DNA from 3 places in the Mesorhizobium sp. M0410 genome. Region 2 is predicted to be linked to each of the others. Evidence: predicted binding sites of a transcription regulator. Region 2 holds the regulator's gene; each other region holds the start of a gene.
The links. Region 2 encodes LexA, which represses DNA repair genes until DNA is damaged. Its sites were predicted from a motif close to TGTTCNNNNTGTGTTCNG; they were not measured.

Region 1 (9,923 bases), on a different contig from region 2:
TAGCCAGCCATGTTCTACTGAAAATTGCGCCCTTTGGGCATGACCTTCTCTGCCTTTCCCAATAGTTCCGTTTGCGCGATGCTATCGGGCCGCTTCTCCTCGGGGCCGCTCGAAGGTTCATCCACAAGCCTTGCCTCCTCGAGCAGCACCGACAGCCACGGCGTCAGATCCTCGACCTTCTCGGCGACGATATGGATGACGTCCGATTCCGATTGCAGCTTGCCGGTGACGCGGATGAAACGCGCGCCCATGACGATGGGGCGGAAGCGGTTGAAGGTTCTTTCCCAGAAAATGATATTGGCGACCGCATTCTCGTCTTCCAGCGTCAGGAAAATCGCCTTGCCATTGCCCGGCCGCTGCCGCACCAGCACGAGGCCGGCGACCGAAACGCGGCGGCCGTCCCGCACCTGGCCGAGCCGCGCATTGGGCGTGACGCCGGACCGATCCAGCCTTTGACGCAGGAAGGCGACCGGGTGCGCCTTCAGCGACAGGCCGAGCGAGCGGTAGTCGTGGACGACGTGCTCGCCGAGCGGCATTGCCGGGAGCCGGGTTTCAGGCTCGAGATCGCGCAAGCGGATCGCCGGCTGATCGAACAGCGGCAGCTTTTCGGCGGCACTCTTGCCGTCGAGCGCGCGGACCGCCCATAGAGCGTCGCGGCGGTTCAATCCAAGCGAGCGGAAAGCGTCGGCCTGTGCCAGTTTTTCGATCTCGTCGACGTTGAGGCCCGAGCGCAGCCAGACATCGCGCACGGATGCGTAGCCGTCGCCGCGTCGCAGCACAAAGGTCTCCATGCGCTCCTTCGACAGGCCCTTGACCTGGCGAAAACCCAGCCGGACGGCATGGCTGGTCCGGATGACGCCGCGCATCTGGGCATGGCGGTCAAGGATACGATCCGGATCGAAAGGCGATTTCTCCAAGGCGCAATCCCAGCCGGAAAAATTGACGTCGACGTCGCGGATCTCGACGCCGTGGTCATGCGCGTCGCGGACAAGCTGAGCCGGCTGGTAAAACCCCATCGGCTGGGAATTGAGGATCGCGGCACAGAACACGTCGGGATAGAAGGTCTTGAACCAGCAGGAGGCATAGACCAGCAGGGCGAAGGAGGCGGCGTGGCTTTCGGGAAAGCCGTATTCGCCAAAGCCTTCGATCTGTTTGAAGCAGCGCTCGGCGAAGTCTTTTTCGTAGCCCTTGGCGACCATGCCGTCGACCATTCTCTTGCGGTAATTGCCGATCGTGCCGGTGCGCTTGAACGTCGCCATGGCGCGGCGCAGTTCATCGGCCTCGCCCGGCCTGAAGCCGCCGGCGACGATGGCGATCTTCATCGCCTGCTCCTGGAACAACGGCACGCCCAGCGTCCTGCCGAGGATTTTTTCCAGTTCCGGCTTGGGGTATTCGGGTTTTTCCTTGCCTTGCCGGCGGCGCAGATAGGGATGGACCATGTCGCCCTGGATCGGGCCGGGCCGCACGATCGCCACCTCGATGACGAGATCGTAAAAGTTTTTCGGCCGCAGCCGCGGCAGCATCGACATCTGCGCGCGGGATTCGATCTGGAAGACGCCGATCGTGTCGGCGCGGCAGATCATGTCGTAGACACGCTTGTCCTCGGCAGGCAGAGTGGCCAGCACATAGGGTTGGCCGTAATCGTCCCGCGCCTCCGGATAATGATCCCGGAGCAGGGTGAAGGCGCGCTGCAGGCAGGTCAGCATGCCGAGCGCCAGCACGTCCACTTTAAGGATTTTCACCGCGTCGAGGTCGTCCTTGTCCCACTCGACCATCTTGCGCTCGTCCATCGCCGTCTTGACGATGGGCACGATCTCGTCGAGCCGGTCCCTGGTGATGACAAAACCGCCGACATGCTGCGACAAATGACGGGGAAAGCCCATGATCTCGTTGGCGCATTCGATCACGTGCCTTGTCGATGGATCGGTCTGATCGAGGCCGCCGGCTTTTGTCTCCTTTTCGCCGAGTTCCGAGGTCGACCAGCCCCAGATCGAACTGGACAGCGCGCTGCGGACGTCGTCCGACAGGCCCATCGCCTTGGCCACTTCGCGCATCGCCGAGCGGCCCCGGTAGCTGACGACGGCAGCGGCCAGCGCGGTGCGCTTGGTACTGTATTTGGAATAGATGTACTGGATGACCTCCTCGCGCTTTTCATGCTCGAAATCGACGTCGATGTCGGGCGGTTCGTTTCTTTCCTCGGAAATGAAGCGCTCGAAAAGCGTGTCGATCTTGTCCGGGCCAACTTCGGTGATGCCGATGCAGAAGCAGACGATCGAGTTGGCGGCGGAGCCGCGCCCCTGGCAGAGAATGTTCTGGCTGCGGGCGAATTTGACGATGTCGTGGACAGTCAGGAAATAGCGCGCGTAGTTCAGGCGCTCGATCAGGGCGAGCTCCTCCTCGATGCGTTGCGTCACAAAAGCGGGCACGCCCGAGGGGTAGCGGATGGCGGCCCCCTCCTTGGCCAGCCTTTCCAGCTCGGCCTGCGGCCCGAGGCCCGATTCCGTCGGCTCGTCGGGATAGTTGTATTGCAGATCACTGAGCGAGAAGGTCAGCTCGCCGGCAAAACGCAGCGTTTCCGCCAGCGCTTGCGGATGCCTGCGGAAAAGCCGTGCCATCTCCAGCGGCGGCTTTAAGTGACGCTCGGCATTGGCCGCCAGCTCCAGCCCCACCTCGGCGACGGGCACATTGAGGCGGATCGCCGTCAGCACGTCCTGCAGCGGGCGCCGTTCCGACGTATGGTAGAGCACGTCGTTGGTGGCCATCAGCGGGATGCCGGCCAGCTCGGCCATCGCCGCCGCCTGCTCGATACGGAAGCGGTCGTTACCGCGGTAATCCGGCGAAACCGCCAGCCTCAGGTTTTCGCCGAAGCGATCCCTGAGCCGGCTAATCAGTTCGAGGCCAGCTTCCGCGTCCGCCGACAGATCCGGCAGTATGGCCAGCGACAGGAGATCGCCCCATTCGAGAAGATCGCTCTGTTTGAGAAGCGCTGCGCCCTTTTCGTTCTCGTCGCGCAGATTGGCCTGCGTCAGCATGCGGCACAGATGACCCCAGCCCTTGCGGTCCTGCGGGTAGGCGAGGATGTCCGGCGTGCCGTCGCAAAAAACCAGGCGGCAGCCGGGATGATAGGAAACACCCTCCACCTTGGCCTGCTGCCAGGCGCGCACCACGCCCGCCACCGTGTTTCGGTCGGCGAGACCGATCGCCGAAAACCCCAGGAATTTTGCCGCGACCACCAGCTCCTCCGGTTTCGAGGCACCGCGCAGGAACGAGAAGTTCGACTGAATGCCGAATTCGGCATAGGGGATGGCCGTCAGCGCATTCATGCGAAGATCCCATGCATGAACCAGCGCGGCGGGACTTGAGAGGCGCCGTAAAGGCCCTGGCGATAGAGCCAGTAACGGCGGCCGTCGGCATCCTCGATGCGGAAATAATCCCGGGTCGGGGCATCTTCTCGTCCCGCCGCCCCTCGCCACCATTCCGGCGCGATGCGCTCCGGCCCTTCGGCGCGCGCGACCCGGTAGAGCGCGCGCCGCCAGCGGAAGTTCAAAGGCGGGCCTTCCGGCATTTCGGTGGCCGGCACCTCGATCGGCTCGGGCGCACGGAAAAGCCGGATCGGCCGTTCCGGCTGGAAGACGGTCGTGGGAGCGTCCTTCGCCTTGTCCGGCTGCTTCGGCGGCGAGGTTCTCTGCGGCACTTCCGCGAAGGGAAGGGTGGCGACGGCGCGCTCCGGCAGATGGCTCTCGACGGCGACCGGTTTCAAGACCGCACCTTCGCCGAGCCGGGCGCGGATGCGGTCGGCAAAAAGCGCGATATCGGCACCGTCGTCGCTCGTCTCGCCGGCAAGGTCGGCCTGCTGCATGTCGAAGGCGGCGGCGGTCAGCACCGAAAGGCGCACGAGATCGAAGCCATAGCCGGCGTCGATATCCTGTTCGAGCGCGGCAAGCCTTTCGTGGAACAATTTCTGGATCAGCCGCGGCTCGCGCAGAGGCCGCGAGGTGCCGACGGCGATGCGGCTGACGCCGCCATCGACGCGGAAAAGCAGCAGCGCCAGCCGCCTTGCGCCCTCGCCGCGACGCTCGAGGTCGCTCTTCAAGGTGGTCGCCAGCATGCCGGTCAGCCGCTCGATGTCCTCGGTCAGCATGATCGGCTCGGCAAGGTGACGCTCGACCGAAAGCGGTGCGACCGGCAGGCGCGGCGACACGGCCTCCTCGAGGCGGCCAAGCGCCTGGTCGAGACGCAAGAGCAGCGATGCGCCGAAGCGGCGGGCCAGCGGCGCGCGCGGTGCCGCCATGACGGCGCCCGCCGTGCGCAGGCCGACGCTTTCGAGGCTGGCGCGTACCTCCGGGTCGATGCGCAGCGCCGCCAGCGGCAAGGGCGCGAGAAGCGCTTCCTCCTTACCATCGGGCACGATGCGGTCGCCAGCAAACCGCGCCGCCGCCCAGGCAGCCCCAGGCGTGGCGGCAAGCTCGGCGCGGACATCGAAGCCCTGATGGAAAAAACGCGACAGGATATCGTCCAGCATCGAGCGTTCGCCGCCGAAAAGATGGGTGCAGCCGGTGACGTCGAGATAGAGGCCGTCGGTCCCGTCAAGCGCCACCAGCGGGGTATAGCGGTCGCACCAGTCGGCGAGGCCTTCGAGCAGGCGCCGGTCGGCCTCCGGATCGGCCTCCACGATGTCGATCGAGGGATGCATGGCGCGTGCGTCGGCTATGCCCATGCCGCGCTTCAGATTAAGCGCCTCGGCCCGCTCGTCGAGGGCGGCGATGCGCTGGGCGTTCCGGTCGCGGTGACTGATCACCAGCGGCAGGTGATCCGACGGCCGGGAACGCCAGGACCGCCCCAGACGCTGCCGCAGGATTCTCTCGGCGGCGAGATGCGGAAACCACAGGGATAGGATTCTTTGGCCGTTCTGGGGCCCATTCCTGAGACCTTCCTTGCTCGCCCCGTCTTTCTTCGAATATGCGTTCATCGGGGTTCCACTCCAGTGTGAATTTTCCGGGCAAGGCCGTGCGGCTCTTGCCGATGGCGACGGTGAAGGCGGGCCGGCCGATCGAGCCGGCGAGCGGCCCGGCAAGCGTCTTACGCGTTGCCGCCGGTGCCGCCGACAGGATGAGGCGGACGGGCGCTGCCGTCGGTTCGGGCTCGCCGGCCTGGCGCAGCAGGAACAGCGGCCGGCCCGCACTCTGCGCGCGGGCGTGCAGCCGCCGCGTCGCGGTGAGGTCAAACCGCTGCGGGCTGCCGCGGATTTCGAGGATGACGGCGGCCAGCGCCGTCATCCGGGCAGCCTCCTCGGCGATCCACAGCGCATCGAGCAGCCTTGGCGCCTCGGAAAACAGCAATTGCTCCGGCTCGATGCCGAAGAAGGCGTGAAGCCCCCTGGCATAGGGAAAGCCGGCCTCGCGGAAAACCTCTGATGTGCCGATCCACAGCACCGGCAATCGCGGCCCCTGGCTTAGGATCAGGCTGACGAGCGACAAGGCAAAACCGGCAACGACCCCGGCATCGCGGGTCGCGGCGCCATGAAACTCGCTCACCGCCGCCTTCGGCAGGCCGCCGCTCAGCGCAGCATCGAGGCGCTCGGCGCCGGTGCGCAAAAACGCATCGGGCGGCGCCACGGCGAGGCCGCGCCGGACAATGGTCAGATTCCGAGCGGGTGTCGGATGCCGAGAGGGTGTCAGACTCTGACGAGGGACATCCGCGTCAAACGACGAACTGGCCGGCGCCTCCAGGCGCTCGGGCAAGGTCCCTTCGATCTTCGCGATCTGGCGGCGCAGGGCAAAAACAGTCTCCCGCGCCACGGCGCTTGTCGCCATGACGGTCAGCTTCCACTCACAATTGTTCCCGTTATGTTCCTATAGATTCCAGAGGCCGCCCGAAGAGTCAAGCGGAGTCATGGGGAATTTATTCCCAGAAAGAGCAATCCGAGCTTTTCAAGGAAACCGCTCGGGAGCCTGGGGTTGATAAAAAGGGGGCGGCTTTTGACTCTAGCCTGAAGCCAATTCTGAGGCGACGCGTCTCAAATATTGGGCGGTAAAGTCGGCGATTTGATCGACTTCTTCATCGTCATATTTGCGAAAGCTAAAGCGGCTGAAGCTAGGGTCGATAGCTTGGAGGGTTTTTCGTAGGGGACCGCGAAAATTCCTCATTTGATGGTTCCCCTCATATGCCAATACGTCTGCGCATTGAAGCGGTGGGTGCCTAGTTTTTGAGCCGAAATTGAAAGTCGCCGATTTTCCCGGAAAATGCCGCTGGACTTGCTGGAACGCCTCAGTCGCCGCCGCGCTGTACTGGTTGGCTTCATGGACGAATGCGATGTTATCGTGGCCTTCCGATGCGAGTTTCTCCCACGTGCTGCGAAGGGCCCATTGCAGGCAGATGTAGTACCAGCCGCGTACCATGTCTTCCGGCTTGATGGCTAAGCTATGTTTGTGAGCCAAGACCTCGCTCAGTTTCCGCCTGTCGACGGCGGCGATAATGCCCCGAATGTAGTGGTTTTTGACTACCGGCAGGATGCGCTTGACGTGTCTATCTCGCTCTTCACGGGTCCACCCTTCGTACTCCCCATGCCTGTTATGGCAATCGACCGAGTGGTGAATTTTTATCGGCGCCTTCGCCACGATCCACTCGAGGGTCCAGATCTGCCAGTCTTCTTTTGAAGCCCAAACGGCGGATACGGAAAGAATTTGCGAGTCATGGTCAGTGCCAGATTCGTCTAGGTAGACCTCAATCACGACCACCAAACCTTCCCGAGGGGCAAGAAAGGTGTCGCGGAACTCTAGGACGCGCCTTCCACCATTTCCGTCGACTCATCGGCTCGAAATTTGTTCAGCACGGTACCACCTCCTCAGTGCGTACGCGAATTACGACACGCTGAATTTATTCCTGCTTATGATCCTGGGGCAAAGGCGGCAGCCCGACCATTTGCCGAGTTCGGCCTGAAAGCCTATATGCCGGGATCAAAGGACAAAGCATGGCTCGCATCTACCAAACACGCATCTGGCACGACCAGCTTTCGCCAACGATGGAGGAAATCGAGCTCCTGGCGCTGGAGGCCTATGCCCATCTGCCGGAGGACTTTCGCAAGTTGACCGGCGAGATCGTCATTCAGATCGCCGAATTCCCGACCGACGAGATCATGGACGACCTTTCGCTGGAAACGCCCTTCGACCTGCTCGGCCTGTTCGAGGGGCGCGGCATCGCCGAGCGCTGGAATCCGCAGACCGGCGAGGGGCCGAACCGCATCACCCTCTATCGTCGCGCCATCCTCGACTACTGGGCCGAGAACGAGGAAACGCTGGGCGACATCGTCACCCATGTGCTGATCCACGAGATCGGCCACCATTTCGGCCTGTCGGACGACGATATGGAGAAGATCGAAGAGGCAGCGGAGTGAGCGACCCCGCTCCTCGTCATCCTGGGGCGGAGCAAGGAGCGAAGCGACGCGGCGCAGACCCCAGGATCCATGCCGTGATAGTGATGCAGTGCGCCGGCGGTGCAGAACCGAACGCTCATCATCCCGTTCTGGGTAACGGGGCTATCCCGATCGGTGGTAGATCACACTAGACTAATCCTGATCCGCCGTGCCCTTCGGCAGAGGTAACGGCATGGATCCTAGGGTACTCCGCGACGTCGCTTCGCGACTGCTACGCCCTAGGATGACGAAGGACGAGCGCTTCAGCGAACCTCCCTACCAATCGCTGAGCTTGGTGTCGGGGCCGTATTCCTGGCCCTCGATGTCCTTCACCACGGCCTGGCCGCAGCGCATGGTCTTGGCTTCCTGGTCATAGGCATAGGTCGGCGAGCCGAACAGGTGCCAGCCCTTGTTCAACGCCGCCGTCACCTTGTGGCAGAAGCTGGAATCGTCCGGACCGGACAGAAAACGGTAGAGTTTCATTCTTCAATCCTGTCGTCAGTTGCGTTAGTCATGCGCGAACAGCGGCGGCCTTCGCCAGCAGTTTTTCGGCCTGCGCCAGATGCAGCCGCTCGACCATCTTGCCGTTCAGCGCAACTACCGCCCTACCGGTATTTTGGGCGAGCGCGAAGGCATCCTTGACCGCGCGCGCTTCGGCTATTGCTTCGGGCGACGGTGCAAAGGCGCGGTTCGCGGCTTCGATCTGAGCCGGATGGATCAGCGACTTGCCGTCAAAACCCATGGCGGCCGCTTCCGTGCACTCGCGCGCAAACCCGTCCATATCGCGAAAATCATTGAAGACGCCATCGAGCAGGTCGAGGCCGCCGGCACGCGCCGCGAGCACCATTTGCATCAGCCATGGCACGAGATAGCGCCGATCGGGCGTGGCGAGAATGCCGGTGTCTTTGACCAGGTCGTTCGTTCCGGCAACGAAACAAACCAGGCGCGAGGCCGGGTCGCGGCCGAGCTCGGCAATCGGCCCGATATTGAGCAGCGCCTTGGGCGTCTCGATCATCGCCCATAATTTGACCTCGTCCGCGATAAAATTGTCGTCTAGCACGTCGCCGGCCTCGAGGATGTCGCGCGGAGTGTCGACCTTGGACAGCAGGATGGCGTCGGGCGTGCATTTTGCCGCGGCCAGCAGATCGTCGGCGCCCCATTCGCTCGACAGCGCATTGATGCGCACCACCATTTCGCAGCGCCGGTTGGAACGGCCGGCGAAAATCGCCGCCAGTTTTTCGCGCGCGGAAAGCTTGTCGACCGGGGCGACGGCGTCCTCGAGATCGATGACGACGGCATCGCAGGTCAGCGGCGGAATCTTGGCCAGCGCCTTGTCGTTCGAGGCCGGAACGTAAAGCACCGAGCGGCGCGGGCGGTAGCTTTCGGTGATCATGTTCGATCTATGCCGCCTGCAGCCAGCCGAGGCAAGCCGTGCATAAAAACTGCACGTAATTTCGGAAAATCTCCTCGTCTGCGCCCCGCTTGCCACCCGGCAGAATGCGACAAGGGCGGCATGCAAGAGCAAACGAACTCCCGTTGGTCCGTGCCGTACCGGCTTCGCCGCGAAAGCTGGTGGCTCGTCGATCCGCCCCAGACTTTGGCAACCCTCCTCCCTTTCGTCCGCAAATCCCTGCCCACCGGCCGCATCAAAGCCGCCGAGAAAGCCCGATCATGACAGTATTCCTCTCGGCGGCGCCGAGCTATTGCAGCCGCTTCGGCGTTGCCGTCCTGCTCGTCGCGTTGGCCGATTTCTTCTTCTATGGCCAACCGGCGGGCATCACGCTTTTCCTGTTCGGCGTTGCGATTGCCGCGGCGAGCATGGCTCTCCGTCCTCTCGGCGTCTTCAACGATGGCAAGTTCTTGTTCAAGCCGGTTGCGCTGCTTGTGGGGCTGCTGCCGCTTGTGGAAAATGTCAGCGCACTGTCCGTCTCCATTGCGCTGGCGGCGATGGCCGTCTTCGTGCTTTCGCTGGGAGGGCGATTGCGACACGGGCTTGCCCGCGTTGCCGGCCAGCTTTTGACCTTCCTGCTCGCAGCGCCTTTTCGGTTCATCCGCGATTTCTTCCGCTGGCGCAAGGCGGCGCGGCGGCTTGGCCGACGACGCATGCGCCTTGCGGCGATCGCCGTCTGGGTCATGCCGCTGAGCCTCGGCGCAGTGTTTCTCGCGCTGTTCGGCGCCGCCAATCCGGTCATTGAATATTGGTTCTCGCTGATCGACCTGATGGCACTGCTCGACCTCGTCCAGCTGCCACGTCTCGCCTTCTGGCTGTTCGTGCTTGCCTGCGTCTGGGCATTTCTGCAGCCGCGCCTGCCGCGCTTTCTCCGCCGCCGCAGGGTGTCGCCAGCCAGCGCACCGGCGACGCCGGCCACCAGGACCACCATCGAGGACATCGTCTTCGGCAAGGCCGCTATCCTCCGCGCGCTCGTCGTCTTCAACATCCTGTTCGCGGTGCAGAGCGCACTCGACGCCACCTATCTGTGGGGCGGCATCGCGCTTCCAGACCGGCTGACCT
Region 2 (9,923 bases):
GCTGGTCGAAGTGCATGACGAGGCGGAAATGGAACGTGCGCTGCGGCTGTCGTCGCGGCTGATCGGCATCAACAACCGCAATCTCCGGACCTTCGAAACCAGCCTCGAGACCTCGGAACGGCTGGTAGCGATGGTACCGAGCGGCCGCCTTCTAGTCAGTGAGAGCGGGATCTTTTCGCATGACGATTGCCGCCGGCTGGAGCGGAGCGGCATCGCTACTTTCCTGGTCGGCGAGAGCCTGATGCGTCAACAGGACGTGGCCGCGGCAACGCGCCTGCTGTTGACGGGCAAGGCGCCGGCAGAGGCGATCTGAGATGGCGGCCGCCCTCACCCATCTTGGCGCGCAGGGCGAAGCCAACATGGTCGATGTCGGCGACAAGGCTGAGACGGTGCGCACGGCAGTCGCGGAAGGTTTTGTCGCGATGCGGCCCGAGACGCTGGACATGATCCTCGCCGGCGACGCCAAGAAGGGCGACGTGCTGGGCACCGCGCGCATTGCCGGCATCATGGCGGCCAAGAAGACGCATGAACTGATCCCGCTCTGCCATCCGCTGCTGCTGACCAGGATATCTGTCGACATCGAGCCGGACGTCGCACTGCCCGGCCTGAAGGTGACGGCATTGACCCGCGTCACCGGCAAAACCGGCGTTGAGATGGAGGCCCTGAGCGCCGTCTCGGTCGCTTGCCTGACCATCTACGACATGGCCAAGGCGGTCGACCGCGCAATGGTCATCTCCGGCATCAGGCTGGTTGAAAAGACCGGCGGCAAATCCGGCGACTACAAGATCACCGGGGCCACCGAGGCAGGCCGCTAATGGCGCTGGTCCCAGTTGCCGAGGCGCTCGAGCGCCTGCTGGACGGAGCAGTTGCACTGCCGGGCGAACGCGTCGCGCTGCTGGATGCCGCCGACCGCGTGCTGGCGGAGCCGGTTGTGGCGCTCCGCACCCAGCCGCCGTTCAACGCCTCCGCCATGGACGGCTATGCCGTGCGGGCGGCCGACATCGCGTCCCTACCGGCAAGGCTTTCGGTGATCGGCATGGCGCCGGCCGGACGCGGCTTTGCCGGAACGGTGCAGCAGCGGCAGGCCGTGCGCATCTTTACCGGCGCGCCGCTTCCCGAAGGCACCGACACTATCGTTATCCAGGAGAACGTCCGCGACCTCGGCGGCGGCAGCGTCGAAGTGACAGAGCCGACGGTGCAGGGGCGCAACATCCGCCGCCTTGGGCTCGATTTCGCCAAGGGCGATGTCCTGCTGCCCAAAGGCCGCCTGCTCGATTCGGCCGCCTTGTCGCTGGCGGCATCGGCCAATCACCCCGAGGTCGGCGTGGTCAAACGGCCGCTGGTCGCCATCATCGCCACCGGCGACGAATTGCTGCCGCCGGGCAGCGAGCTTGGCCCCGACCAGATCATCTCCTCTAACGCCTATGGTGTCGCTGCCGCCGCACAGTCGGTCGGTGCGCGGGCGCTCGACCTCGGTATCGCGCCGGACCGCAGGGAGGCGATCGCGGCATTGGTTGAAAAGGCCGTGAAGGCTGGCGCGAACGTCATCGTCACACTGGGCGGTGCCTCGGTCGGCGACCACGACTTCGTCCATGACGTGCTGACCGGGCAAGGCATGACGCTCGATTTCTGGAAGATCGCCATGCGACCGGGCAAGCCGCTGATGTTCGGGTGGCTGGGCGACATTCGCTGCATCGGCTTGCCCGGCAACCCCGTGGCGAGCCTGGTCTGCGCTCAGCTCTTCCTGAAGCCGCTGCTGGCGCGCCTCGGCGGCCGCGCCTTTCAGCAGGATATCCGTCGGGCACGGCTCGGTGCTGCCATGCCGGCCAACGATCTCAGGCAAGATTATGTGCGGGCTGTTGTCACAGACGACGCCGGTGCGCTGGTGGCGACGCCGTTCGGCATCCAGGATTCCTCGATGCTGAAAATGCTGGCCGATGCCAACGGGCTGATCGTCCGCGCGCCGTTCGCGCCTGCTGCGGCGGCGGGCTCCCCCTGCGACGTGCTGATGCTACGCTGAACCTGCCTCACTCCGAGGTCAAGGTCCGGGTCAGCGGATGGTCTGGATCGGCCAAACCGTCGATGATGTTGAAATGATGCCGGTCGGGCTCGACTACGGAGCTGGTCGCGGCACCCAGGCCGATCCAGATGTTGGCCAGCAACGCGCTCTGGCGCAGGAATTCGGCGCGCTCGCCGCCGCCGGCCCAGCAGGTCAGGCGGGCCTTTTCCATCGGGCGCAGCAGCACCGGACTTTCGGCCTGCGCCTCGGCCTCATCGATCGCCAGCGTCTCGTTCATGCCGGTGCGCATGATCGGGCGCAAATCATGCACCCCCGAGATCGACACCACGTGACGAACGCGCCGGACCACTTCGGGCGCCAGCGGCGTCGTCCTCGTAACCATCCGGCTAACAAGATGGCCGCCGGCCGAGTGCCCGGTCAGCATCAGCGGCCCTGCGACCATCGCCGCCGCCTTGCCTATCGCCGCGCCGACTTCCTTGACGATGCTGCCAATGCGTATCTGCGGACAGAGCGTGTAGGACGGCATGGCAACTGCATAGCCGCGATCAACAGCGCCCGCGGCAAGATGTGACCAGAAACTCTTGTCGAATGCCATCCAGTAGCCGCCATGGACGAACACCACGACCCCCTTCGGCTTGGTGGCCGGCAGGAAAAGATCGAGCCGGTTGCGTGGGTTGTCGCCATAGGCCAGGTCGAGCCGCGCCCTGCCCTCGGTCAAAAGCGCGTCGCGGAAAACCTGCGCGGGCTCGACCCAGGCCGCCGGCCAGCGATCGCTGCCGGCTATGTTGGCGCCGTTGGCATAGGCGTTGTCCCAATCGGCAATGTGACGTTCGAACACCCTGCGCCCTCCCTGGCAATATGGCCTTGCAACCTGGCCGCGAGCATCGCGCGGCGCGTCGTCGCCAGCCTCACGATTCCAGCTCTCGCATCGATCTCAAGTGACAGCCGCCTTGATGGCGAAGCGCGCATCCTTCCACGCACCGGTGCGCAGGATGTCCTCAAGCACTTCGACGGCCTGCCAGACATCGGCATAGCCGACATAGAGCGGGGTGAAGCCGAAGCGCATGGTCGATGGCGCGCGAAAATCGCCGATCACGCCACGTTCGATCAGCGCGCGCATGATCTGGTAGCCATGCTCATGCATGAATGAAATCTGGCTGCCGCGTTTTTCCCCATCGCGCGTGCTTTCGAGCGTGAGGCCGTAAGTGCCGCACTTTGCCTCGACAAGCTCGATGAACAGATCGGCCAGTGCGATGCTCTTCTTGCGCACCGCCGTCATGTCGACATCGTCCCAGATGTCGAGCGCGCCCTTCAGCGTGCGCATCGAAAGGATCGGCTGGGTGCCGCACAGAAACCGGCGGATGCCGGTGCCGGCCGCATAGCCTGGCTCGAAGGAGAAGGGCCGTGCATGGCCCCACCAGCCGGTGAGCGGCTGCTGAATGTCGGCAAGATGCCGCTCAGCCGCATAGATGAAGGCAGGCGCGCCCGGGCCGCCATTCAGATATTTATAGGTGCAGCCAACGGCAAAATCGGCGTTGGCTTTGTCGAGCTCGACTGGCATCGCGCCGGCGGTGTGGCAGAGATCCCAGACGATCATCGCCCCGGCTTCCTGGGCCCTGCGCGTCAGCGCCGGCATGTCGCGCAGTTCGCCCGATTTGTAGTTGACGTGGTTGACCAGCACCACGGCGGTGCGATCGTCGATCAGCTCCTCGATGGTCGGCGCGTCGACCGCCGAGAGGCGCAGCAGCGCATCTTTTCGCGTCGAAACCACACCCTCAGCCATGTAGAGGTCTGTCGGAAAACTATCGCCCTCGGCGACGATGACCTGCCGCTCCGGTCGCATGGCCATGGCGGCGTGCAGCAGCTTGTAGATGTTGACCGACGTCGTATCGCAGACCACCGTCTGGCCGACCGCGGCACCGATCAGGCGCCCTAGCTGGTCGCCAAGTTCAAGCGGCATGTTGAACCAGCCGGCCGTGTTCCATGCGCGGATGACATCATGCGACCATTCTTCGGTCGCGGCCTTGTACAATTCATCGAAAGCGGCACGTGAAGCAGCTCCTAGCGAATTGCCGTCGAGATAGATCACTCCTTGCGGCAAGACAAAGCGGTCGCGCATCGCGCCCAGCGGATCCGCGGCATCCATCGCCTTTACGGCCACGAGATCGGGAATTCCCGTCATGATTTGCCTGCTCCCCCAAAAAATCCAACGCAACGCCGGACACGCATCAACTGTTCTTCTGTTCTTCCATTACCTGGTTGCGCGTGCAAGGCTCCACCGGCGAGAAGCAGCCTGACCAGGCGGTGGAAACCTGGAGTTAGCCCGAGGTTGGCGTTTTGAGTTCGTTTCGTTCACGGCGCATTGACCAAACCGCACAGTCGATAGGGGTTCACTTCCGTGCCCTTTGCCGACCGACGGCCGATGCCAGTACCGCCTTCTAGGAGGCCAGAACGGCGCAAATGAAAGCAGAATCAATGCGATGAGGCTCGCGGCGGCGAAAATACGGTACGCCGGTAGGGGACGTCGTTTGTTTCCCGAGCCTTAACGCATTCATTAAACTTTAAACAGTTGCGGAACACAACTGGAACAGATAGTGTCTGTTCTGGGTTTGTTTTCTGATTCTGTTGGGGGTCGCTATGCTGACACGCAAACAACACGAACTGCTTATGTTCATCCACGAAAGGTTGAAGGAAAGCGGTATCCCACCGTCCTTCGACGAGATGAAGGAAGCGCTCGACCTGGCTTCCAAATCCGGAATCCACCGACTGATTACGGCGCTGGAGGAGCGCGGCTTCATTCGCCGTTTGCCCAACCGGGCCCGTGCACTGGAGGTGCTACGCCTGCCTGACTCGATCGCCCCCGGCCTCAATGCGGCACGCAAGTTCTCGCCGAGTGTCATCCAGGGCAGTCTTGGGCAAGGTGCCCCTCGGCAGGGCAAGCCGACATCGTCGCGCGTCCCTGCAGCCGGCAATGACGACGATGTCGTCGCCGCCGTTTCGATCCCGGTGATGGGCCGCATCGCCGCCGGTGTGCCGATCGATGCTATCCAGCACCAGACGCATTCGATTTCGGTGCCGCCGGATATGATCATGGGCGGCGAGCATTATGCGCTCGAGGTCAAAGGCGATTCGATGATCGAGGCTGGCATTTTCGACGGCGACACGGTGATCATCCGCAATGCCGATACGGCGAGCCCCGGTGAGATCGTGGTGGCCCTGGTCGACGAGGAGGAAGCGACACTGAAGCGGTTCCGCCGCAAGGGCGCCTCGATCGCCCTGGAGGCCGCCAATCCGGCCTACGAGACGCGCATCTTTGGACCAGACAGGGTCAAGGTGCAGGGCAAGCTCGTTGGGCTGATCCGCCGCTACTGAGTTGCGCCCTTGGTGCCGGCTTTTGGATTGTCGGCCCGGTATGGCGGCAGGCCGCGCGCCGCGCGTGAAAATTTCCGCTGCACGTGCCAGGGCCGGTATGATTTTTCGACGGCGAAGCGGATTTCGGCGCGTGTTGCCGCTTGTGGATCGAAATAGACGGCCGCACTTCCTGCGCGCGCCAGTTGCCGTTTTGTGACGACGAGGACCAGCCGGTCGTAGTAGCAGGGATTATGGGCGGTGGCGTCGTCGATGACGATCAAGCTGGCGAAGGCGCAGGCTGGCCGTGCGGTATCGCGATCCTTGGCTTGCGCAATGATCGCGCCGGATGGATGCCTGGCGAGGCAGAGACCGTCCGTGCAAATGAACGGCATGCCCGGCGGTAGGTCGGCCGGATCGGCAATGTCGAATTGCGGATCGTTCTTTCCAGGTGTTTCCGGCGCGACGATAGCCTCTGATGTGAGCGCGCGTTTCCAGTTGTCGATGGTGAACTCATTCGGGCGTGCCCGGTTGACCGCGAGCTCACCGCTGCCGATCGGCAGCGCGACCAGCCGTGCGTCCTCCGAGATCAATACGTCGGGTACGCGTGTCTGCGTTGTCGTCAGCAAGCCGGCGAGCGCAAAAGGAAGTGCCGCCAGCCGCAACCAGGTCGTCGCCATGCTGGCAATGACGAGGGCGATCGTCACCAGAAGGACGGATCTCAGCGAAATCAGCCCGACCGCATCGATCGGCGAGCGCTCCGAGATCCACCCGGACAGGGCGATCATCGCCGTCAGCCCCTTGCCCATCACGTATAGGAAAGGCCCATCCGCGCCGAACGGCATCGCCAGCGCACTGAGGACGGCGAAGGGCATGACGACCAGTGAGACGATGGGCATGATGGCCAGATTGGCGAACAGGCTGAGCGGCGCCACGCGCTGGAAATGCCATATGGCGAAAAGCGCCGTGGCGCTCCCTGCAATGATCGAGGTCATCGCCAGGCCGCCCATGCCCAGCAGGACCTTTCGCGTGGCGAGGCGTAGCGGCGACCGCCGCGGCGGCGGCGTGGTGGCCCTGCCGGCGCGGTAGTCGGACCAGCCGGCATAGGCGCCGACAAGGGCCGCCGTCGCGGCGAAGGACATCTGGAAGCTCGGACCGACCACCTCGTGTGGCGACACCAGAATGACCGCGATGGCCGAGATCGCCAGGTTGCGCATGGTGAGCGCGGCCCGGTCGAACAGCACGGCGATAAGCATCACCGCCAGCATGATGAAGCTGCGTTCGGCCGCTACCACAATGCCGGAAAAGACGAGGTAGGCCGCAATCGAAAAAAGCGCGGCGGCCGCGGCATATTTCTTGACCGGCCGTCGCGATGAGAAATCGGGAAACAGCGCAAAGGCGCCGCGTAGCAGCGCCATGATGGTGCCGGCGACCAACGCCATATGCAGCCCCGAGATAGAGATGATGTGATAAATGCCTGTACGCCGCATCGCTTCGTTGATCTCCTCGGGAATGCCTGCGCGCACGCCGACGATCAGCGCAGCAGCAATCTCGCCCTCGGCGCCGCCGATGCGGCTGCGGATATGGTCGGCGATGGATTCGCGCGCGTCTTCGATCGCGGAAGAAAGCCGCGCGGCAAGCGGCATGCTGCTCGACGACACGACTTTCGGATTGCCGAGAAAAAAGCCGCTGCCGCCGATACCGGCGAAATAGCTGTCGAAGGAGAAATCATAGCTGTCGGGCCGCACCGGGCCGGTCGGCGGCAGCAGCCGCACATAGCCGGTGATCTCGGAACCGGCGGCCAGCTCATCCGGTATCTTCATCGCCGAAACGCGGACCCGTTCCGGCATGTAGCGCAGCGTCGGCCTGGCGGTTGAGATCACATCGATTGTCAGCCGGATGCGGCCGCTAGCCATGGGTTCGTACGATACGACGCGACCCGTCAGCCGCGTCGAGATTTCAGAACCGAGCACATGCGTCCCGACACGCCAGGTCTCGAACTTGGCGGCAAGCACGCCAAGCACGCAGAACAACGCCACCATGAAGCACAGGCGGGCTCTGGGCCAAGAGCGCGAGACGACGGCACAAAGGGCCGCGAGGAGCACGAGTGCGATCGGCTGTGGAAAGGCCGGCTCCACCGCCATCGCGAAATACACGACCACCCCGCATGCGAGGAACACCGGCACCAGCAGGAAGGCGATGCCACGGTCGAGTTCCAGGCCGGCCGCCGAGGTTACGCTGTTGCGGATACGGGACGGTGACGAGAGGCGGAAACGCCTGGGCAGGCGTACGATGGGCTCGCCCGCGGGCACGAGAACCGTTGCTGGGTCGCTGGCCGGCAGCGACGGAGCATCGAAGCGCGGAGCGGGTAGCAATGCCGGTGCCGGCAGGACAGGCGGGGGAGCGGCAAACAGCAAGCGTTCGCTGACGCCGCTGCCAACGTCCTCGCCCTCGCCCGCACCACGGCCTCGCACAGCCATCGGGTCTGCCCCTTGCGCCCTCGACCTCCTATGCTACATGAACGCGCAACGCGCGAAAGTCCGCGCAACAACATTCGCTTCCTACGCCCGCCTGGGTCGCTTCCTTTATCTTCACCGCGCCTCGCGTTCGGCAGGGTAGCCCGCCGGGCTCTCGGCCCGACTTCATCGGCCGGTTTCAACCTGACGACAGCCCTCTTAGCTGACCTCCGTGACCGGCTCGCTGGCGTCTTAGTCGAGCAGCTTGGCTGGTCCGCCTTCATCGACTGCTACGACCGGCCGAAACCCTGTTCTAGCTTGACCCGCCCTATTTCGGCAGCGACGGCGACTACGCCAAGGAGCTTTTCGGCGGTGACCAGTTCGAGGCAATCGCGACCAGACTGTCTGTCAATCAACGACGTGCCGGAGATCCGCGCGGCCTTCCGGGCCAACAGCATCGAAGAGGTTCAACTGCTCTACAGCCTGGCTGGCGGCAAGGGGACAGCCGCGCGAGATTTGATTATAAGCGGCAGTCGATATTAGAGAGGGAGCGGATGACCGAAAAGGAAGAGACCGAGAAATCGGCACGATCTGGGTGGGTGGTATTCGGGTTTGCGGCAACCGCAGTTTATTTCACGGCATTGGGCTCGATCCTAGGCAATAGCGGGCCGGATAGCCTTTTGCCAATCAACAAGGCCAGCCTCGCGCTAAACACATTCGGCGATTTTGTCGCAGGGATCTGCGCTCCACTTGCCTTTCTTTGGTTGTTCGTGGCCACCATGGTCCAGTCACAAGAGCTTGCTCTGCAACGGCAGGAACTGCGGCTGACGAGGAGGGAGTTCGAACTCAATCGAGACATTTTAAAACAACAGGCAGAAGAGGCCCGCGCCCAAGCCGCATTCATAGGCAAACAGACACAACTCCTGGAAGGCGCCGAGGTAGATCGGTTGATCGATACGCACCAAGCCGCCTTTATTCGCCGGTATCGCAAAGTGGGTGGACGTACGATAATGGTTGGCGAAGCTGACGACGAGGACAGGCAGATGATCCAAATAGGGGTTCAATCTTCAGATCCCCTGAATTTCGTCGGGGCGGCCACAGATGTCCGGGTGATCGCCTCACAACTTCGCCGCGCCAAAAATAAATCTCCTGACAAAGTAGCTTATTTTTCTAAGCCACACTTTCAGCCACTCGGAGATGCGCTCAATGAAATTGCGGAGATGATGGACCGCTCATCGCCAACCATGAAAGCCAAGCTCAAGGAAGCCAACTTCGCTACCGCTGTGGCCGCTGCGGATTACCTTCTCGCCCAGTGCGTGGATTACCCCAAGAACTTAAAGTTAAATGATCGCCTCTAAACACTCTGGCAGCTATTCAGCGCACGCTAACTGAATCGCAGTTGGTTTGCCGGCTAGATGGTGCCTTTAGTCCTCGGGCGGGATATTCCACGTTTTTAATTCGGCTTGCAGGCTGCTAATCTCGTGCTTTCGTTCCGGTGGGGCCTGGAGACGCACAATCTCAAGTTTCCCTTGCCATCCATGCCGAATAGCCAACAGGAACCGTCGTCGATCCCCAGTTGCGGACTGCAATTCTTCCGCGAGGTTCGTCAAACGCATTCGGCATTTGTTCAATTGCATATCGAGGTCGCCAACCACCCCAGAAATTAGGTGCTGTCCGATAAGACAAGCACGGCGTCCGTGTTTTTTCATTTGGTTGGTCGTCGAGCGTAATTCCATCAAGAGCACTCCCAAGGACGTCTGCACTTTCTCTTGAGGCGTCTCTGGAAATTCTTCATGCAGGCTATTGAAGTGCAGCGCGGAGATGTGCCCGGCGATCTTCTGGTCAGAGAACGAAACTGGCTCCCAGCTGTGTGCAAATTCGTTCCTAATCCGCCGAAGCCTCTCCAGATCGTCGTACTGGGGCTTTGTCACCAATCCCAGAGAGTAGGCCATTTTGATTCGTGCTGACAGCGTTCCAAGAGGGGCGTTGAACCCTTCAAGGAGTGTCGATGCTGGCGCGCCCTCAATTAGAAATGCCGCTATAAGATCGCCGAGCGCTTCTTCTGCGAAAGCTGCGAGCGCGAGAACCAATCCACGCTC
Region 3 (9,923 bases), on a different contig from region 2:
GGCATTCTGGACGATCTGATCGTCACCAGGCTTGGCGCCGAGCGCTTCATGATGGTCGCCAATGCCGGCAATGCCGCCGCCGACGAAAAGCATCTGCGCGCATTGGCCAAAAATTTCGAAGCAGAGGGCGATTTCGACGTGAAGGTGGACGCACTCGACCGCGTCTTCCTTGCCATCCAAGGCCCCGAAGCATGGGCTGCCCTTTCCCGCGCCGGCATCGAGACGGGTTCGCTGGTGTTCATGCACGGTATCGAGCCGCGCGAAAAATGGTTCATGAGCCGGTCCGGCTATACCGGCGAAGACGGCTTCGAGATCGGCCTGCCGGAAGCGGATGCAAGAAACCTCGTCGCCAGGCTGCTCGAGGACGAGCGGGTGATGTGGGTCGGCCTTGCCGCCCGCGACAGCCTGCGGCTTGAAGCCGGACTGTGCCTGCACGGGCTGGACATCACGCCGGAGATCGATCCGGCCAGCGCCGGGCTGATGTGGGCCATCCCCAAGGAGGTTCGCGCCTCGGGCGCCTTCATCGGCGCCGATGCGCTGCGTGCCATCCTGGAGCGTGGTCCAGCGCAAAAACGCGTCGGCCTGAAGCCGGAAGGCCGCCAGCCGGTGCGCGCCGGTGCTGCCCTTTTCGATGCCGACGGCAACCCTGCCGGCCATGTCACCTCTGGCGGCTTCGGCCCCTCGGCCGGTCATCCGGTCGCCATGGGCTACGTCCAGACGCCGCTTGCCAAATCCGGCGCAAAACTGTTCGCCGATGTCCGCGGGACGAAAATCCCGGTCGACATCCACCCCTTGCCCTTCACGCCCCATCGCTACCGCAAAGGATGATTTCAATGGCAAAGACCTATTTCACCGAAGATCACGAATGGCTTCGCGTCGAGGGCGGCGTCGCCACGGTCGGCATCACCGACTACGCACAGCAGCAGCTCGGCGACCTCGTCTTTGTCGAGCTGCCGGAATTGGGCAGAAAGCTAGCCAAGGGCGACACCGCCGTGGTGGTCGAATCGGTCAAGGCCGCATCGGATGTCTACGCGCCGGTCGACGGCGAGATCACCGAGGCCAATACCGCGCTGTCGGCCGATCCTTCGCTCGTCAATTCGGCGGCAACCGGCGACGGCTGGCTGTGGAAGATGAAGCTGGCCAATGAGAGCCAGCTCGATGGGCTCCTCGATGAAGCCGCTTACAAAGCCCATATTGGTTGATAGCAGGACCAGGAAGATGACCGCAGCACCCTACCCCTTCTCGGCTCGCCATATCGGCCCGGGCCTCCATGACGTCAGAGCCATGCTGGCGACGATCGGCGTCCCTTCGGTCGAGACCCTGATCAGTCAGGCAGTGCCGAAGTCGATCCGGCTCGACCGGCCGCTGGCCCTGCCCGCCCCCGCAAGCGAAGCGGAAGCGCTGGCCGAGCTCGCGGCGACGATGGCAAAGAACACGGTGCTGAAGAGCTTTATCGGTGCCGGCTATCATGGCGTCCATGTGCCGCCGGTGATCCAGCGCAACCTGTTCGAGAACCCGGCCTGGTATACCGCCTACACGCCTTACCAGGCCGAGATCAGCCAGGGCCGGCTGGAAATGCTGTTCAACTTCCAGACGCTGGTGACAGAATTGACCGGCCTGCCGGTGGCATCGGCCTCGCTGCTCGACGAGGCGACGGCGGTGGCCGAAGCGGTCGGCATTGCGCTGCGCCATCATCGCGACAAGCGCACCAAGGTGGCACTGGCCGGCACGCCGCACCCGCAGACGCTGGACGTCGTGCGCACCCGCGCCGAGCCCCTCGGCATCGAGGTGGACGGCGAGGTGATCGACGACAACACCGCCGCCCTGCTGGTCTCCTGGCCCGATACATTCGGCGTCTACGGCAATCACAAGGCAGCGATCGACAAGGCCCGTGCCGCCGGCGCGCTGGTCGTCTTCATCGCCGACCCGCTTGGCTTGACGCTGACCGATGCGCCGGCCAGGCTTGGCGCCGACATCGCCGTCGGCCCGATGCAGCGTTTTGGCGTGCCGATGGGCTTTGGCGGGCCGCACGCCGCCTATTGCGCCGTCTCCGACAGGCTGACGCGGCTGATGCCCGGCCGGCTTGTTGGCCAGTCGACGGATAGCAAGGGCCGTCCCGGTTATCGCCTGGCTTTGCAGACACGCGAACAGCATATCCGCCGCGACAAGGCGACCTCCAACATCTGCACCGCACAGGCGTTGCTCGCCAATATGGCGACGGCCTACGCGATCTGGCATGGCCCTGCCGGGCTGCAGGCGATTGCCGGCCGCGTCCACACGCTGGCCAACTGCCTGGCCGTCGGCCTCAAGGCAGCGGGCGTTTCGGTGATCGGCGAAAGCCGCTTCGACACGGTGACTGCGGAAGTGAAGGGCAGAGCCGGCGCGATTGCCGCCGCCGCAGAAAAGACGGGCCGCCTGCTGCGCGTCATCGACGCCGACCATGTCGGCATCAGCTTCGACGAGACCTCCACCGAAGCCGATCTGGAGGCGATCGCAGCACTTTTCGGCGCTAAGGCCGGCGTTGCCGCCGGCAGTTCCACGCCCGGAAAACCGCGCGGCAAGGAGTTCCTCACCCAGCCCGTCTTCCGCGAAAACCACTCGGAAACCGACATGATGCGCTTCCTGCGCCGGCTGGCCGACAAGGACCTGGCGCTTGACCGCGCCATGATCCCGCTCGGCTCCTGCACCATGAAGCTCAACGCCGCCGCCGAAATGATGCCGGTGAGCTGGCCTGATGTCGCCAACCTGCATCCCTTCGCCCCGGCAAACCATTCGATAGGCTATCGCGCCATGATCGACGAGCTGGAAGGCTGGCTGGCGGAGATCACCGGCTTCGACGCGGTGACCCTGCAGCCCAATGCTGGCAGCCAGGGCGAATATGCCGGGCTGCTCGCCATTCGCCGCTATCATCTGTCACGCGGCGAAGGCCATCGCACCGTCTGCCTGATCCCCTCCTCGGCGCATGGCACCAATCCGGCAAGTGCGGCCATGGCCGGCATGAGCGTCGTCGTCGTGCGCTGCACCGAGGACGGCAATATCGACATGGACGACCTGCAGGCCAAGGCGGCCGAGCATGCGCATAATCTCGCGGCGCTGATGTTCACCTATCCTTCGACGCATGGCGTCTTCGAGGAAGGGGCGCGCGACCTCTGCGCCCTCGTCCACAGCCATGGCGGCCAGGTCTATTTCGACGGCGCCAACCTCAACGCACTGGTCGGCCTCGCCCGTCCCGGCGATATCGGCGCCGATGTCTGCCACATGAACCTGCACAAGACCTTCTGCATCCCGCATGGCGGCGGCGGCCCCGGCGTCGGCCCGATCGGCGTCAAAGCACATCTGAAGCCGCATCTGCCCGGCCACGTCACCGAAGGCTCGGTCCATGCCGTGGCGGCAGCACCGTTCGGCAACGCCTCGATCCTGCCGATCACCTGGATGTATATTCGCATGATGGGCGCTTCCGGCCTGAAGCAGGCAACCGAGACGGCGATCATCTCCGCCAACTATGTGGCGACGCGGCTTGGCGAGCATTTCCCCCTGCTTTACAAGGGGCGCAACGGACGCGTCGCGCATGAATGCATCCTCGACACCCGCGTGCTCAAGGACAGCGCCGGCATCAGCGTCGACGATATCGCCAAGCGGCTGATCGACTATGGCTTCCACGCGCCGACCATGTCGTTCCCGGTCGCTGGCACGCTGATGGTGGAGCCGACCGAATCCGAGCCCAAGCGCGAGTTGGATCGTTTCTGCGAGGCCATGATCGCCATAGCCGGCGAGGCAGCCAAGGTGGCGAAGGGCGAATGGCCGTTGGCCGACAATCCTCTGGTCAACGCTCCGCACACCGCCGCCGAGGCACTGGCCGGCCAATGGACCCATCCCTATTCGCGTCTGGAGGCGGCCTACCCCGCCGGCGATGCCGATACGGCAGCAAAGTACTGGCCGCCGGTGTCACGCATCGACAATGTCGCCGGCGACCGCAACCTGGTCTGCTCCTGCCCGCCGCTGTCGGAATATCTGGGTGCGGCGGAATAGATCATGATTCCGAAAAGTGGAATCCGGTTTTCCGACAAGATCATGGGTCTAACAAGAAGATAGAAACCCCAATCAGGCAGAACGCAAGGCCGGCCCGTCGGCCTTGCTCGCCCGGTCCCGAACGACGACGCGATTTCGCCCGGCGCGCTTGGCCGCATAGAGTGCTGCGTCGGCTTCGGCCAGCACATCGTCGAGACCGGTGCCGTTTGTTCCGCCAAAGCCGATGCCGCCGCTGACTGTGCTTCGCAACGGACCAAGTTGTGTGGCCACGACTTCCGTGCCGAAGGCGACGCTGATCTTGCTCGCAATGTCATAGGCCTTCTCTTCCGGCATCCGCGACATGACGAGCACGAACTCCTCGCCGCCCAACCGGAACGCGTCGACGCCGGTCCTGGCGTATTTCCTGATGACGGCGGCAAAGCGGCGCAGAACCTGGTCGCCGACCGGATGACCGAAAACGTCGTTCGTCCTCTTGAAATGGTCGAGGTCGAACATGGCGACGGACATGAACGGGCCGAAGACCCGTTCGCCGTAGAGTGCCGTCAACGCCCGCCGGTTCATCAGCCCGGTCAATGGATCGGTCATCGTCTCGGCCTTCAATTCGATCTGCGCCTGCAAATGGTGCAGGGAGAGCGTCAATGCGCCGAGCCCGGTCATGCAGGCGACGGCTACGACGGAATTCACCCGCTCGGCCCAATTGTCGGGCGCAACACCCAGCACCCATTGCCCCTTGACCAGCAGGACCGCGCCGCAAAGTCCAAACGACAGCGCACAGACGCCGCTCAGGAACGAGACGACCAGCAATATCCGGCGATCGTGACCACCCTCAATCCAGAACATCGCCCCGATGAGCGAGAGCAGCGCCGTTACCGTCGCGTAGGTGACAATAAAGCCGACACCATCAAACCCGAGATACGTCGCGCCCGCGCAAACAGCCATCGCAACCAAGGTCGGCAAGATGGCGCGCCTGTAATCGCCTACGCCGAGATATTGCATGGCCGACAGGCAGATAATCAGGAAACCGAGGCTGAGAGGCGCAAGCACGATCTGGCAAAGCCAGAGGCTTGGATCCCTGGTGTAATGCCAGAACAACACCACATGTGCGACGAGCACGAGAATGCCACACGCCACCGTCAGCACAAAGCGTGCCTGTGGCGCGCTGAACCAGATGGCGAACATGGTGATGCTGAGGCACGTGCCCGACAGCGCCGCCGCGAGCAGGAGCGAACTGTAATCCAACATGCTTAAGCGACAGCCTCTTGAGGGTTCCGCTGCATTCTAGGTCAGCGATAGTCCGCAAATACCGCTTTTTAGCCAATCTTCCGGCGTAACCTTCGGACTGGGTTTACAAAACGTCGATGCTCCAACTTCGACCCCATTTCCGCCGCTTGGCTGTCGAATGGTTTTGCAGTAAGAGGCTCTATCCTCGAACGTAACAGGAACCTCCGTCGCCTGCCCGCGAAAAGCGTGGCAGTATCGGGTGGTGATTCGCAGCATCGGAATCCAGGACCGGCATGGACGACAACAACGATCTTTTCGCCAAATTGGACAAGCAGCCGCAGCCGGCTCGCGCCGCCACGCGCCCGGCCGATCCGCTGGTGCAGGCGGCGAAGCGGCCGGCGCCCCGCGACGCCAGCGAGAGTTACAGTGCCGCCGACATCGAGGTGCTGGAGGGGCTGGAGCCGGTGCGCCGCCGCCCGGGCATGTACATTGGCGGCACCGACGACAAGGCGATGCACCATCTGTTCGCCGAGGTCATCGACAACTCGATGGACGAGGCGGTCGCCGGCCATGCGACCTTCATCGATGTCGAGCTTTCCGCCGACGGATACCTGTCAGTCACCGACAACGGCCGCGGCATTCCGGTCGATCCGCACCCGAAATTCAAGAAGCCGGCGCTCGAACTCATCATGACGACGCTGCATTCAGGCGGCAAGTTCGACAGTAAGGTTTACGAGACGTCCGGCGGCCTGCACGGTGTCGGCGTTTCCGTCGTCAACGCGCTGTCCGACCATCTCGAGGTCGAGGTCGCGATTGGGCGCAAGCTCTATCGCCAGCGCTTCTCACGAGGCGTTCCGGTGACCGGCCTTGAGCAGCTCGGCGACGTGCATAACCGGCGCGGCACGAAGATCCGCTTCCATCCAGACGAGCAGATTTTCGGCAAGGGTGCTGCTTTCGAGCCGGCGCGGCTCTACCGCATGGCGCGGTCAAAGGCCTATCTGTTCGGCGGCGTCGAAATCCGCTGGACCTGCGATCCCTCGCTGATCAAGGAAAAGGACACGACGCCGGCCAAGGCAGAATTCCATTTTCCGGGCGGCCTCAAGGACTATCTGAAAGCCTCGCTCGGCGACGAATTCCAGGTGACCCGTGAAATGTTCGCCGGCAAGAGCGAGAAGCAGGGCGGTCACGGCTCGCTCGAATGGGCCGTGACCTGGTTCGGCGGCGACGGTTTTATCAATTCCTATTGCAACACCATTCCGACCGCCGAAGGCGGCACGCATGAGGCCGGCTTCCGCAACGTGCTGACGCGCGGCTTGCGCGCCTACGCCGATCTGGTCGGCAACAAGCGCGCCTCGATCGTCACTTCCGAGGATGTGATGATCTCGGCGGCGGGCATGCTGTCGGTGTTCATCCGCGAACCGGAATTCGTCGGCCAGACCAAGGACAGGCTGGCGACGATCGAGGCGATCCGCATCGTCGAAACCGCCATCCGCGACCCGTTCGACCACTGGCTGGCGGACAATCCGCAGGAGGCCTCGAAACTGCTCGAATGGGTGATCGCGCGCGCCGACGAACGGGTGCGCCGCCGCCAGGAAAAGGAAGTGTCGCGCAAGAGTGCGGTGCGCAAGCTGCGCCTGCCCGGCAAGCTCGCCGACTGCACGCAGAATGCCGCCGCCGGCGCCGAGCTCTTTATCGTCGAGGGCGATTCGGCCGGCGGTTCGGCAAAGCAGGCGCGCGACCGCGCCAGCCAGGCGGTGCTGCCGCTGCGCGGCAAGATCCTCAACGTCGCCAGTGCCGGCAGCGACAAGCTTGCCGGCAACCAGCAGATATCCGACCTGATCCAGGCCTTGGGCTGCGGCACGCGCTCGAAATACCGCGACGAGGACCTGCGTTACGACCGGGTCATCATCATGACCGATGCCGATGTCGACGGCGCCCATATCGCCTCGCTGCTGATCACCTTTTTCTACCAGGAGATGCCAAACCTGGTCCGCGGCGGCCATCTCTACCTGGCGGTCCCGCCGCTTTATTCGATCCGCCAAGGCGGCAAGGTCGGCTACGCCCGCAACGACGCGCACAAGGACGAACTCCTGCGCACCGAATTCACCGGGCGCGGCAAGGTCGAGATCGGCCGCTTCAAGGGGCTGGGCGAAATGATGGCCGCCCAGCTCAAGGAAACCACCATGGACCCGAGAAAGCGCACGCTGCTCAGGGTCGATGTGATCGAGGCCGAGGCGGCCACCAAGGATGCTGTCGACGCACTGATGGGCACCAAGCCCGAGGCCCGTTTCCGCTTCATCCAGGAACGCGCGGAATTCGCCGAGACGGAAGTGCTGGATATCTGAGCGTCTTCTGCCAGGTGAGCCACAGACGGCGGTTGTTGCGATCCGGATATTTTCGCGAAGGACGAGGCCTGGAACGGTTCAGCGTTCACGGAAACGCCGAACCGCTCTTTCCTTTGTTTTAAAGCAATTCCGGACGGAAAACCGTTTCACAGTTTTCCTGGAATTGCTTTAGGCAGCCGCGATCGCCAGCGCGTGCTCGCGCGCGTTCTCGCGCAACGCGTCGAGATGGATCGACTTGACCAGCCCGGCAAGATCGCCCTCGGCGGACTGCCCGCCCAATTCCTTCAGCATCAGCCAGCTGACTTCCTGCACGCCGGCGAGGCGTTTGCCATTGGCGACCTCGCGCCAGACCTTCAGCGCGCGCAGGATGATTGCGTGGGTGGCGGCGGCAAGCCCGGCGCTGCGGAACAGTGCCTGCAGCGCCACGTCATGGCCGCCGGCCAGCAGTGCTCTCACCCGTTGTTCGGATTGCTGGCTGAGCGCGACCAGGGCCGAACCAAAGAAGTCGACCTTGCCGTGCGCGATGGTGCGGATGACGAAGCTTGCGGTCAGGTCACCGCGCAGACGCAGATGTTCGACAAGCGCTGTATGTTCCTCGGCACGCGTGCCTTCGATCAATGTCACGGAAGCTTTGACGCAGGCATCGCGAGTGACCCGCTCGGCTCTTGCGGCGCCCATCAGCGCCAGCACCAGCGGCGAGCCCTTGAGCGTCTCGCCCACTTTGACCAGCAGCAAATGCCGACAATCGGCGGGCAGGCGCGCATCGGCAATCAGCGCCTCGCGTACCAGAGGCAGATGGCCGTGCCGCTCGGCCATGCGCCGAAAGCTGATCGATGCGATGTCGGCGCCGCTGTTGGCGAGCAGCGTGGTGCAGGCCTCCGGCTCGCCGATCTCGGCGATCGCCGCCGCAACCGACATCGACACCCGCGGCCGGTCGGCGATCACCTTCTGCGTCGCTTTCTGGCCGCCGGCAACCCGATCAATCAGGTCGGCATCAGTAAGCAGTGGCGACCGCGCCAGCACCAGGGCTGCGACTTCCGGCTGGTCCGAGGCCAGCGCGCTGACGATCTGCGGCGGCGCATGATGGCTCATGGAAAGCGCGTCGGCGATCGCCAGTCGCACCTTCGACGATGCGTCATCGAGCAGCAATGTCAGTGCCGCCTCCGCAGCGCAGCGGTCCTCGAAAGGCAGGTCCGAATCGACATATGCGCGAGCAAGTGCGCTTGCCGCTGCAACGCGCTCCGACACCTTCGCCGTGTGGATCCATTTCAGGAAATGCGAAACGACCATGTCGCCTGCTTACGCCCTTTGCCAGAACGCTTCTGGCCCCTGTCGCGACCGTAGGCACAAATGGTTTACGAACGGTTCACCATGTTCGTTAACTGGCTTGCGAGCCCGGTATGCAACGCCTATCACCCCTTAAGCAGCAGAGGAGATCGACCATGGCCGGGCTTTATCTTGAGGAGTTCGCTGTCGGCCATGTGTTCAAGCACGCGCTGCGCAAGACCGTGATCGAAAGCGACAATATGCTGTTTTCGGTGATGACGCTGAACCCGCAGCCGCTGCACATCGATTTCGATTTCGCCGCCAAGAGCGAATGGGGCAAGCCGCTGGTCAATTCGCTGTTCACGCTGGGCCTGATGATCGGCATCTCGGTCAACGACATCACCGTCGGCACCACCATCGCCAATCTCGGCATGAAGGAGACGGTGTTTCCGCACCCCGTCTTCCACGGCGACACCATTCGCGTCGAGACCACGGTGGTTTCGGTGCGCGATTCCAGGTCCAAACCGGACCGCGGTATCGTCGAGTTCGAGCATCGCGCCTATAACCAGAACGACGTGCTGGTTGCCAAATGCACGAGGCAGGCGATGATGATGAAAAAGGCGGTGTGAAGATGCGTTCACTGCTCTTCGTTCCCGGCGATTCAGAAAAGAAGCTGGAGAAGGGCTTTGGCGTGGGCGCCGACGTGGTCATCGTCGACCTCGAGGATTCGATTGCCCCGCAGAACAAGGGGCTGGCTCGCGACACAGCGGCGCGTTTCATCGCCGGGCACAGGCACCAAACCAGCTCCGCGATCTATGTGCGCGTCAACGATCTTTCGACCGGACTGACCGACGACGATCTGGCAGCGCTCGTGCCGGCAAAACCAGACGGCATCATGCTGCCTAAGTCGAACAGCGGACTGGATGTCCAGCATCTCTCGGCCAAGCTCAGGGTGCACGAAGCTGAAAGCGGCCGGCCGGATGGAGCTATAAAGATCCTGCCGATCATCACAGAAACGGCCGCAGGCGTCTTGGCCGCAGCGACCTACGCCCGTGCAAGCGC

Region 1: the regulator LexA is predicted to act here: its motif matches at 6,812-6,829, upstream of NKI63_RS21985 (metallopeptidase family protein).
Region 3: the regulator LexA is predicted to act here: its motif matches at 5,456-5,473, upstream of parE (DNA topoisomerase IV subunit B).

The regions. Positions count from the first base shown of each region.
Region 1 covers NZ_JAMYRN010000015.1:109,827-119,749, reverse strand. Annotated here, with positions in the region: gene NKI63_RS22005 (error-prone DNA polymerase) at 15-3,323, opposite strand; gene NKI63_RS22000 (DUF6504 family protein) at 3,320-4,798, opposite strand; gene NKI63_RS21995 (ImuA family protein) at 4,731-5,813, opposite strand; gene NKI63_RS21990 (DUF3800 domain-containing protein) at 5,985-6,737, opposite strand; gene NKI63_RS21985 (metallopeptidase family protein) at 6,971-7,393, shown strand; gene NKI63_RS21980 (DUF1737 domain-containing protein) at 7,688-7,894, opposite strand; gene NKI63_RS21975 (HpcH/HpaI aldolase/citrate lyase family protein) at 7,923-8,801, opposite strand; gene NKI63_RS21970 (DUF4153 domain-containing protein) at 9,083-9,923, shown strand, end outside.
Region 2 covers NZ_JAMYRN010000007.1:136,163-146,085, reverse strand. Annotated here, with positions in the region: gene trpC (indole-3-glycerol phosphate synthase TrpC) at 1-313, shown strand, start outside; gene moaC (cyclic pyranopterin monophosphate synthase MoaC) at 315-815, shown strand; gene NKI63_RS12225 (molybdopterin molybdotransferase MoeA) at 815-2,020, shown strand; gene NKI63_RS12220 (hormone-sensitive lipase) at 2,028-2,858, opposite strand; gene kynU (kynureninase) at 2,955-4,202, opposite strand; gene lexA (transcriptional repressor LexA) at 4,658-5,392, shown strand; gene NKI63_RS12205 (ComEC/Rec2 family competence protein) at 5,386-7,848, opposite strand; gene NKI63_RS12200 (hypothetical protein) at 8,379-9,182, shown strand; gene NKI63_RS12195 (MltR family transcriptional regulator) at 9,249-9,923, opposite strand, start outside.
Region 3 covers NZ_JAMYRN010000006.1:5,256-15,178, forward strand. Annotated here, with positions in the region: gene gcvT (glycine cleavage system aminomethyltransferase GcvT) at 1-828, shown strand, start outside; gene gcvH (glycine cleavage system protein GcvH) at 834-1,202, shown strand; gene gcvP (aminomethyl-transferring glycine dehydrogenase) at 1,219-4,029, shown strand; gene NKI63_RS09940 (GGDEF domain-containing protein) at 4,102-5,271, opposite strand; gene parE (DNA topoisomerase IV subunit B) at 5,544-7,595, shown strand; gene NKI63_RS09950 (DUF2336 domain-containing protein) at 7,764-8,885, opposite strand; gene NKI63_RS09955 (MaoC family dehydratase) at 9,038-9,490, shown strand; gene NKI63_RS09960 (HpcH/HpaI aldolase/citrate lyase family protein) at 9,493-9,923, shown strand, end outside.